4 regions of the Paenibacillus tritici genome follow, and region 3 is predicted to be linked to each of the others. Evidence: a T-box and tRNA genes for the amino acid it is inferred to sense, from the RefSeq annotation. Region 3 holds a T-box; the other regions hold tRNA genes.
What was found. A T-box is a leader RNA that pairs with one kind of tRNA and senses whether it is charged. The one in region 3 lies ahead of KDC22_RS26275 (valine--tRNA ligase), so its partner is inferred to be a tRNA-Val.
Positions count from the first base shown of each region.

Region 1: it has a tRNA-Val gene. The T-box ahead of KDC22_RS26275 (valine--tRNA ligase) is inferred to sense a tRNA for this amino acid. The anticodon was not compared.
Region 2: it has a tRNA-Val gene. The T-box ahead of KDC22_RS26275 (valine--tRNA ligase) is inferred to sense a tRNA for this amino acid. The anticodon was not compared.
Region 4: it has a tRNA-Val gene. The T-box ahead of KDC22_RS26275 (valine--tRNA ligase) is inferred to sense a tRNA for this amino acid. The anticodon was not compared.

Region 1 covers NZ_CP073365.1:6,612,540-6,614,716, reverse strand. The annotation lists rRNA gene KDC22_RS28420 (23S ribosomal RNA) at 1-1,074, shown strand, start outside; tRNA gene KDC22_RS28415 (tRNA-Asn) at 1,138-1,213, shown strand; tRNA gene KDC22_RS28410 (tRNA-Ser) at 1,217-1,306, shown strand; tRNA gene KDC22_RS28405 (tRNA-Glu) at 1,330-1,404, shown strand; tRNA gene KDC22_RS28400 (tRNA-Val) at 1,425-1,500, shown strand; tRNA gene KDC22_RS28395 (tRNA-Met) at 1,535-1,608, shown strand; tRNA gene KDC22_RS28390 (tRNA-Asp) at 1,616-1,693, shown strand; tRNA gene KDC22_RS28385 (tRNA-Phe) at 1,831-1,906, shown strand; tRNA gene KDC22_RS28380 (tRNA-Thr) at 1,922-1,997, shown strand; tRNA gene KDC22_RS28375 (tRNA-Tyr) at 2,004-2,089, shown strand; tRNA gene KDC22_RS28370 (tRNA-Trp) at 2,095-2,168, shown strand.
Region 2 covers NZ_CP073365.1:6,871,343-6,873,519, forward strand. The annotation lists gene KDC22_RS29455 (ImmA/IrrE family metallo-endopeptidase) at 1-301, shown strand, start outside; tRNA gene KDC22_RS29460 (tRNA-Pro) at 381-454, opposite strand; tRNA gene KDC22_RS29465 (tRNA-Gly) at 473-546, opposite strand; tRNA gene KDC22_RS29470 (tRNA-Pro) at 559-632, opposite strand; tRNA gene KDC22_RS29475 (tRNA-Arg) at 791-867, opposite strand; tRNA gene KDC22_RS29480 (tRNA-Gly) at 876-950, opposite strand; tRNA gene KDC22_RS29485 (tRNA-Leu) at 957-1,040, opposite strand; tRNA gene KDC22_RS29490 (tRNA-Lys) at 1,057-1,129, opposite strand; tRNA gene KDC22_RS29495 (tRNA-Gln) at 1,135-1,208, opposite strand; tRNA gene KDC22_RS29500 (tRNA-Val) at 1,262-1,337, opposite strand; tRNA gene KDC22_RS29505 (tRNA-Glu) at 1,393-1,467, opposite strand; tRNA gene KDC22_RS29510 (tRNA-Thr) at 1,480-1,555, opposite strand; tRNA gene KDC22_RS29515 (tRNA-Asn) at 1,557-1,632, opposite strand; rRNA gene rrf (5S ribosomal RNA) at 1,642-1,758, opposite strand; rRNA gene KDC22_RS29525 (23S ribosomal RNA) at 1,836-2,177, opposite strand, start outside.
Region 3 covers NZ_CP073365.1:6,124,691-6,126,867, forward strand. The annotation lists gene KDC22_RS26275 (valine--tRNA ligase) at 1-1,300, opposite strand, end outside; T-box leader at 1,458-1,741, opposite strand; gene KDC22_RS26280 (stalk domain-containing protein) at 1,908-2,177, opposite strand, start outside.
Region 4 covers NZ_CP073365.1:983,227-985,403, reverse strand. The annotation lists tRNA gene KDC22_RS04220 (tRNA-Gly) at 73-143, opposite strand; tRNA gene KDC22_RS04215 (tRNA-Pro) at 156-229, opposite strand; tRNA gene KDC22_RS04210 (tRNA-Arg) at 388-464, opposite strand; tRNA gene KDC22_RS04205 (tRNA-Gly) at 475-549, opposite strand; tRNA gene KDC22_RS04200 (tRNA-Leu) at 557-640, opposite strand; tRNA gene KDC22_RS04195 (tRNA-Lys) at 657-732, opposite strand; tRNA gene KDC22_RS04190 (tRNA-Gln) at 759-833, opposite strand; tRNA gene KDC22_RS04185 (tRNA-Asp) at 928-1,005, opposite strand; tRNA gene KDC22_RS04180 (tRNA-Met) at 1,081-1,154, opposite strand; tRNA gene KDC22_RS04175 (tRNA-Val) at 1,188-1,263, opposite strand; tRNA gene KDC22_RS04170 (tRNA-Glu) at 1,380-1,454, opposite strand; tRNA gene KDC22_RS04165 (tRNA-Ser) at 1,495-1,584, opposite strand; tRNA gene KDC22_RS04160 (tRNA-Asn) at 1,589-1,664, opposite strand; rRNA gene rrf (5S ribosomal RNA) at 1,716-1,832, opposite strand; rRNA gene KDC22_RS04150 (23S ribosomal RNA) at 1,910-2,177, opposite strand, start outside.

The sequences.
Region 1 (2,177 bases), 490 kb from region 3:
TACGGGCTGACGCCTGCCCGGTGCTGGAAGGTTAAGGGGAGTGGTTAGGGGCAACCCGAAGCTGTGAACCGAAGCCCCAGTAAACGGCGGCCGTAACTATAACGGTCCTAAGGTAGCGAAATTCCTTGTCAGGTAAATTCTGACCCGCACGAATGGCGTAACGACTTGGGCGCTGTCTCAACGAGAGATCCGGTGAAATTTTAATACCTGTGAAGATGCAGGTTACCCGCGACAAGACGGAAAGACCCCATGGAGCTTTACTGCAGCTTGATATTGAATTTGGGTACGATCTGTACAGGATAGGTGGGAGCCGTTGAGGCAGGAGCGCAAGCTTCTGCGGAGGCGCCGTTGGGATACCACCCTGATCGTATCTAGGTTCTAACCTAGTGCCCTTATCGGGTACGGGGACCGTGTCAGGCGGGCAGTTTGACTGGGGCGGTCGCCTCCTAAAGAGTAACGGAGGCGTTCAAAGGTTCCCTCAGAATGGTTGGAAATCATTCGCAGAGTGCAAAGGCATAAGGGAGCTTGACTGCGAGACCTACAAGTCGAGCAGGGACGAAAGTCGGACTTAGTGATCCGGTGGTACCGCATGGAAGGGCCATCGCTCAACGGATAAAAGCTACCCTGGGGATAACAGGCTTATCTCCCCCAAGAGTCCACATCGACGGGGAGGTTTGGCACCTCGATGTCGGCTCATCGCATCCTGGGGCTGAAGTAGGTCCCAAGGGTTGGGCTGTTCGCCCATTAAAGCGGTACGCGAGCTGGGTTCAGAACGTCGTGAGACAGTTCGGTCCCTATCTGTCGTGGGCGCAGGAAATTTGAGAGGAGCTGTCCTTAGTACGAGAGGACCGGGATGGACGTACCGCTGGTGCATCAGTTGTTCCGCCAGGAGCATGGCTGAGTAGCTACGTACGGACGGGATAAGCGCTGAAAGCATCTAAGCGTGAAGCCCCCCTCAAGATGAGATTTCCCAGTATGTAAGACCCCTTGAAGACGACGAGGTAGATAGGTTGGAGGTGGAAGTGCAGCAATGCATGGAGCTGACCAATACTAATCGGTCGAGGGCTTATCCAAATACACTAATACACAAATTCGTTTCGGATTCAGTTTTCAGGCGATCAAGCCTGATATGTATATTCCCTGATAGCTCAGTTGGTAGAGCACTCGACTGTTAATCGAGTTGTCACAGGTTCGAGTCCTGTTCGGGGAGCCATATGGAGAGGTGTCCGAGTTTGGCCGAAGGAGCACGATTGGAAATCGTGTAGGCGCCACAAGCGTCTCGAGGGTTCGAATCCCTCTCTCTCCGTAGCAATACTTTTTACACAGCATGGCTCGTTGGTCAAGGGGTTAAGACACCTCCCTTTCACGGAGGTAACATGGGTTCGAATCCCATACGAGTCACCATTTTTTTGGAACTGATACATGGAGGCTTAGCTCAGCTGGGAGAGCATCTGCCTTACAAGCAGAGGGTCGGGGGTTCGAACCCCTCAGCCTCCACCATCTATGATTTAACTGAATAGATTTTTACCAATGACGCGGGGTGGAGCAGCCCGGTAGCTCGTCGGGCTCATAACCCGAAGGCCGCAGGTTCAAATCCTGCCCCCGCAATTGTTTTGGAACCGTGGTGTAGTTGGCCTAACATGCCTGCCTGTCACGCAGGAGATCGCGGGTTCGAATCCCGTCGGTTCCGCCATTTTAATGGCTTAAGGGATGAGAATTCCCTGGGTTCGTTGAAGCATAGGCTTCGTAAGGAATACTTCGCAATCTCGTAACGAAGTGAAGAGTATCCCGTCGGTTCCGCCATCTTTATCTTTATGAAATAACTTATATGGCTCGGTAGCTCAGTCGGTAGAGCAAAGGACTGAAAATCCTTGTGTCGGGGGTTCGATTCCCTCCCGCGCCACCATACACAACTTAATATGCCGGTGTAGCTCAATTGGTAGAGCAACTGACTTGTAATCAGTAGGTTGGGGGTTCAAGTCCTCTCGCCGGCACCATCCCGTGGAGGCTTAGCGAAGTGGCCAAACGCATCAGACTGTAAATCTGCTCACGTACGTGTTCGGTGGTTCGAATCCATCAGCCTCCACCATTTTTAGGGGCATAGTTTAAAGGTAGAACAACGGTCTCCAAAACCGTTGGTGTGGGTTCAATTCCTGCTGCCCCTGCCAAGTAATTTT
Region 2 (2,177 bases), 750 kb from region 3:
GGGCTTATACTACCGTAAGTTAAGAAGAAGGTTCATTGTCATTCATAATCAGCTGCCTCTGGAGTGGCAACGTTTTGTGTGTGCGCATGAGCTGGCCCATGACCGCCTGCATAAAGGGGTCAACCGCTTCTTTATTGAGGAGAATTCCTATTTCTCCCCAGGTAAGCTGGAACGGCAGGCTAACCTATTCGCGGTGAAGCTGCTATCATTCGGCACCTCGATTGAGCAGGATGAATCTTTACAGAGCTATTATGCAAGGATTGGCATCCCGGCCGAGGTTGTCTTTTTTTTAGACGATTAAAGGAACATACGTTCCTTTAATCGCGCAACAAAAAACTCTTACCGCAGTAAGAGTTGATTGCCAGCCAATAGCTGTTCGATCGGGATGACACGATTTGAACATGCGACCCCCTGGTCCCAAACCAGGTGCTCTACCAAGCTGAGCTACATCCCGAAACTATGAAATTTAATATGGAGCGGGTGATGGGAATCGAACCCACGCTATCAGCTTGGAAGGCTGAAGTTCTACCATTGAACTACACCCGCAAAGGTGAAATATCGGGATGACACGATTTGAACATGCGACCCCCTGGTCCCAAACCAGGTGCTCTACCAAGCTGAGCTACATCCCGTTAATACAAGTGAAGCGATGATTCAATGAAGTATAAATGGCGCGCCCTGAGAGATACGGATGCTATGCATCCGATTGCGAAGTTGTGCTATCGAAGCTTATGCTCCAACGAACTCGTTCGAATCTGAAGGACACTTTGTTGAATCAATGAAGTAATAATGGCGCGCCCTGAGAGATTCGAACTCCCGGCCTTTTGATTCGTAGTCAAACGCTCTATCCAGCTGAGCTAAGGGCGCATACATAATGGAGCGGACGACGGGAATCGAACCCGCGACCCTCGCCTTGGCAAGGCGATGCTCTACCGCTGAGCCACGTCCGCAATAAGTGGTGCGCGTGAAGGGACTTGAACCCCCACGTCTTACGACGCCAGATCCTAAGTCTGGTGCGTCTGCCATTCCGCCACACGCGCATAAATCAATTACAAGTGAGCCATGAAGGACTCGAACCTTCGACACCCTGATTAAAAGTCAGGTGCTCTACCAACTGAGCTAATGGCTCGTATTTGGCAGGGGATATAGGATTCGAACCTATGATGACGGAGTCAGAGTCCGTTGCCTTACCACTTGGCGAATCCCCTATAATAGATACCTATATAATGCCCACAATCTTCCTCAAATATCAAGAACATTATGGTGGAGGCTGAGGGGTTCGAACCCCCGACCCTCTGCTTGTAAGGCAGATGCTCTCCCAGCTGAGCTAAGCCTCCATATGTATGGTGACCATTAAGGGTGAAACTCAGGGAATTCTCATCCCAATAAAAATGGTGACCCGTATGGGATTCGAACCCATGTTACCTCCGTGAAAGGGAGGTGTCTTAACCCCTTGACCAACGGGCCTTAGTAAATTTGTGGAGCTCTCAACCGGATTCGAACCGGTGACCTCTTCCTTACCATGGAAGCACTCTACCTGCTGAGCTATGAGAGCATGGCTCCCCGAACAGGACTCGAACCTGTGACAACTCGATTAACAGTCGAGTGCTCTACCAACTGAGCTATCAGGGAATATTGTCCGCTTGGCAACGTCCTACTCTCCCAGGACCCTTCGGTCCAAGTACCATCGGCGCTGGAGGGCTTAACGGTCGTGTTCGGGATGGGTACGCGTGGAACCCCTCCGCTATCGCCACCAAACGGGCATTTACAGCGTAAATGCTTCAGGATTTGATTCCTGAAAACTGAATCCGAAACGAATTTGTGTGTTAGTGTATTTGGATAAGCCCTCGACCGATTAGTATTGGTCAGCTCCATGCATTGCTGCACTTCCACCTCCAACCTATCTACCTCGTCGTCTTCAAGGGGTCTTACTAATTGGGAAATCTCATCTTGAGGGGGGCTTCACGCTTAGATGCTTTCAGCGCTTATCCCGTCCGTACGTAGCTACTCAGCCATGCTCCTGGCGGAACAACTGATGCACCAGCGGTACGTCCATCCCGGTCCTCTCGTACTAAGGACAGCTCCTCTCAAATTTCCTGCGCCCACGACAGATAGGGACCGAACTGTCTCACGACGTTCTGAACCCAGCTCGCGTACCGCTTTAATGGGCGAACAGC
Region 3 (2,177 bases):
TTCTGCGTGCTTCCTCTCTATCATGGGCAACTACGATCTCCCCGGTAGATTCGGAGTACCAGGCCGGGATACGGTGGCCCCACCACAACTGGCGGGAAATACACCAGTCGCGGACATTCTCAACCCAGTTCAGATACGTCTTCTCGAAGCGGTCCGGCACGAAGGTAACACCGTCTCCATCCTTCTGTGCGGCGATCGCTGCTTCGGCGAGCGGCTGCATTTTGACGAACCACTGGGTAGACAGATAAGGCTCTACTACAGCGCCGGAACGCTCACTGTGTCCTACCTGATGTACGTGATCCTCAATGGAGATCAGCACGCCCTGCTCTTTGAGGTCGGCTACGATGGCCTTACGGCAGTCGCTGCGGTCCATGCCCTGGTAAGAACCAGCCTCCTCATTCATTATTCCGCCTTCATCCATCACATTGATCTGCGGAAGGTTATGGCGGACTCCCATCTCAAAGTCGTTCGGATCATGGGCCGGGGTAATCTTAACCGCACCGCTGCCGAAGTCCTTATCTACATATTCATCTGCAATCACCGGAATCTCCCGGCCGATTATGGGCAGGATCAGGGTCTTGCCGATCAGATCCTTATAACGCTCATCCGAAGGGTGAACCGCTACCGCTGTATCGCCCAGCATCGTCTCGGGGCGGGTGGTAGCTACCGTGATGTGGCCGCTGCCGTCCTTAAGCGGATAACGCAAATGGTACAGATGTCCGTTCACTTCTTTATATTCAACCTCGATGTCCGACAGAGCCGTACGGGCGGCCGGGTCCCAGTTAATAATCCGCTTGCCGCGATAGATCAGGCCCTTCTGATACAGCTCTACGAATACCTTGCTGACCGCCTTCTTCATGCCTTCGTCAAAGGTAAACCGTTCGCGGGAATAATCCAGGGACAGGCCCATCTTGGCCCATTGCTCATGGATCGTCTCGGCATACTGATCCTTCCAGGCCCATACCTGCTCCAGGAACTTCTCGCGTCCGAGATCATGGCGGGAGATTCCCTGCTGGCGCAGCTTCTGCTCAACCTTGGTCTGCGTGGCGATCCCTGCATGGTCCGTTCCGGGCAGCCACAGGGTATCATATCCCTGCATCCGTTTGGTACGGATCAGTACATCCTGAAGGGTGAAATCCAGCGCGTGTCCGATATGAAGCATTCCTGTTACATTCGGCGGCGGAATCACTATGCTGTAAGGCTCTGCATCCGGCCGCTTGCCGGCTTCGAAGAAGCCCTTCTCCATCCAATAGGCATACCATTTCTTCTCTGCCGCTCCCGGATCATATGTAGTCGGCATATCGCTCTGCTTGTGATTCGCGGCGGCGTTCTGCTGGTTCGGCAGTTCTGCTGCTGCATTGTTGTTATCAGCCATGGTGAACCCTCCATTTAGAGTTGATGAACTAACGGGTGAGACCTGTACATGCTTAAATTTGAATACAAAAAGGCCCTTCGTCTCAAAGGACGAAAGGCCATTCTTTCGCGGTACCACCTTTGTTTCGCGCCAATAAAAAATAAAACCCTGCCTGAAGTCCCCTTACAGGTCCTTAAAGCTTAGCGCGACACTTATGCAGATAACGGCTGCGTCCGGCCACATCCTAACCGGTCTTCATCATGAAGACAAGCTCAGAAGGGCAACTCCGGGGCGACTTCGGGGGCTGCATCCTGCGGAAATTCACACCAATTATAATTCCGCTCTCTGAAGGGCTGACCGCCTACTCTTCCCGTTCCCAGTCTTTATGCTAGTTATTACTTAGTTCAATAATACATTCAGTATTATTCCTAGTCAACCAGCATATACACAAACGGCTGGACTTATACCGCCCATTTCAAAAAACCGCCCTAAAGGAAGGCCATTAACAGCATTCCTTGCGCTAATGAACGATTTGGAGCCGCCGGACTATCGCCTACTCCCCGCTCCAGATCACGTGAACCACATTGTAGCCTTGGCTGCTGCCCGTTCCCGGCGCACCATCCAGCGTAACGGCAAATGTGCTTCCGGCGTCGATAATCGAGAAGGCGGACGCGGAGACTTCTTCCGATTTGGACGTAGCTCCTTTTTGCACGAAATACTCCTTGTAAGTGTTGCCAAGCGGCTCCAGACCCTGCTTCGTCAAATAGCTGAATGTCGCAGACGGCTTGCCGGTCGCCGATCCTTCGATCAGATCAAATATCTT
Region 4 (2,177 bases), 2.6 Mb from region 3:
AACTCCCACCTGTACACAAAAAAGTCCGCCAACCAATTATGGTTGACGGACTTCTTCTACAGCAAATATTTAAGCGGGTGATGGGAATCGAACCCACGCTATCAGCTTGGAAGGCTGAAGTTCTACCATTGAACTACACCCGCAAAGGTGAAATATCGGGATGACACGATTTGAACATGCGACCCCCTGGTCCCAAACCAGGTGCTCTACCAAGCTGAGCTACATCCCGTTAATACAAGTGAAGCGATGATTCAATGAAGTAATAATGGCGCGCCCTGAGAGATACGGATGCTGCGCATCCGATTGCGAAGTTGTGCTATCGAAGACAATGCTCCAACGAACTCGTTCGAATCTTGAGGACACTTTGATAATTCAATGAAGTAATAGTGGCGCGCCCTGAGAGATTCGAACTCCCGGCCTTTTGATTCGTAGTCAAACGCTCTATCCAGCTGAGCTAAGGGCGCAAAATCTATATGGAGCGGACGACGGGAATCGAACCCGCGACCCTCGCCTTGGCAAGGCGATGCTCTACCGCTGAGCCACGTCCGCAAAAACATGGTGCGCGTGAAGGGACTTGAACCCCCACGTCGTGAAACGCCAGATCCTAAGTCTGGTGCGTCTGCCATTCCGCCACACGCGCACACGTTACAAGAAAATGGTGAGCCATGAAGGACTCGAACCTTCGACACCCTGATTAAAAGTCAGGTGCTCTACCAACTGAGCTAATGGCTCTCATGAGAAAAACAATCAAAAATAGATGGCTGGGGATATAGGAATCGAACCTATGAATGACGGAGTCAAAGTCCGTTGCCTTACCGCTTGGCTAATCCCCAATATTATAATTAGCAGAACACTACGGAATCGGGTGGATACTCTATACTTCGAGATATAGGATGCTCAAACCCTGACATCTTAATACCATAAAAATGGCGGAACCGACGGGATTCGAACCCGCGATCTCCTGCGTGACAGGCAGGCATGTTAGGCCAACTACACCACGGTTCCATGTTTGGCACTTTGGGGTCCCCGGAAAGTACTCGGAATATGCTACAGAGCATCTCTTCACTTTGTGGGGATAAATTGCGGGGGCAGGATTTGAACCTGCGGCCTTCGGGTTATGAGCCCGACGAGCTACCGGGCTGCTCCACCCCGCGTCATTGGTAAAGATCTATTCAGTTAATCATAGATGGTGGAGGCTGAGGGGTTCGAACCCCCGACCCTCTGCTTGTAAGGCAGATGCTCTCCCAGCTGAGCTAAGCCTCCATGTATGACTCGTATGGGATACTCTCCACTCCGTTACGAGATTGCGAAGTATTCCTAACGATGCCTATGCTTCAACGAACCCAGGGAATTCTCATCCCATTCATCGAAGAAGAAATTGGTGACTCGTATGGGATTCGAACCCATGTTACCTCCGTGAAAGGGAGGTGTCTTAACCCCTTGACCAACGAGCCATGTTATGTGAAAAGTATTGCTTGTACAAAAGTAATGCTACGGAGAGAGAGGGATTCGAACCCTCGAGACGCTTGTGGCGCCTACACGATTTCCAATCGTGCTCCTTCGGCCAAACTCGGACACCTCTCCATGGTGGCTCCCCGAACAGGACTCGAACCTGTGACAACTCGATTAACAGTCGAGTGCTCTACCAACTGAGCTATCAGGGAATATGTAACCAATAAGGGCAAAAAAAATACCACAGTGTGTGTGGATGGTCCGCTTGGCGGCGTCCTACTCTCCCAGGACCCTTCGGTCCAAGTACCATCGGCGCTGGAGGGCTTAACGGTCGTGTTCGGGATGGGTACGCGTGGAACCCCTCCGCTATCGCCACCAAACGGGCATTTACAGCGTAAATGCTTCAGGATTTGATTCCTGAAAACTGAATCCGAAACGAATTTGTGTATTAGTGTATTTGGATAAGCCCTCGACCGATTAGTATTGGTCAGCTCCATGCATTGCTGCACTTCCACCTCCAACCTATCTACCTCGTCGTCTTCAAGGGGTCTTACATACTGGGAAATCTCATCTTGAGGGGGGCTTCACGCTTAGATGCTTTCAGCGCTTATCCCGTCCGTACGTAGCTACTCAGCCATGCTCCTGGCGGAACAACTGATGCACCAGCGGTACGTCCATCCCGGTCCTCTCGTACTAAGGACAGCTCCTCTCAAATTTCCTGCGCC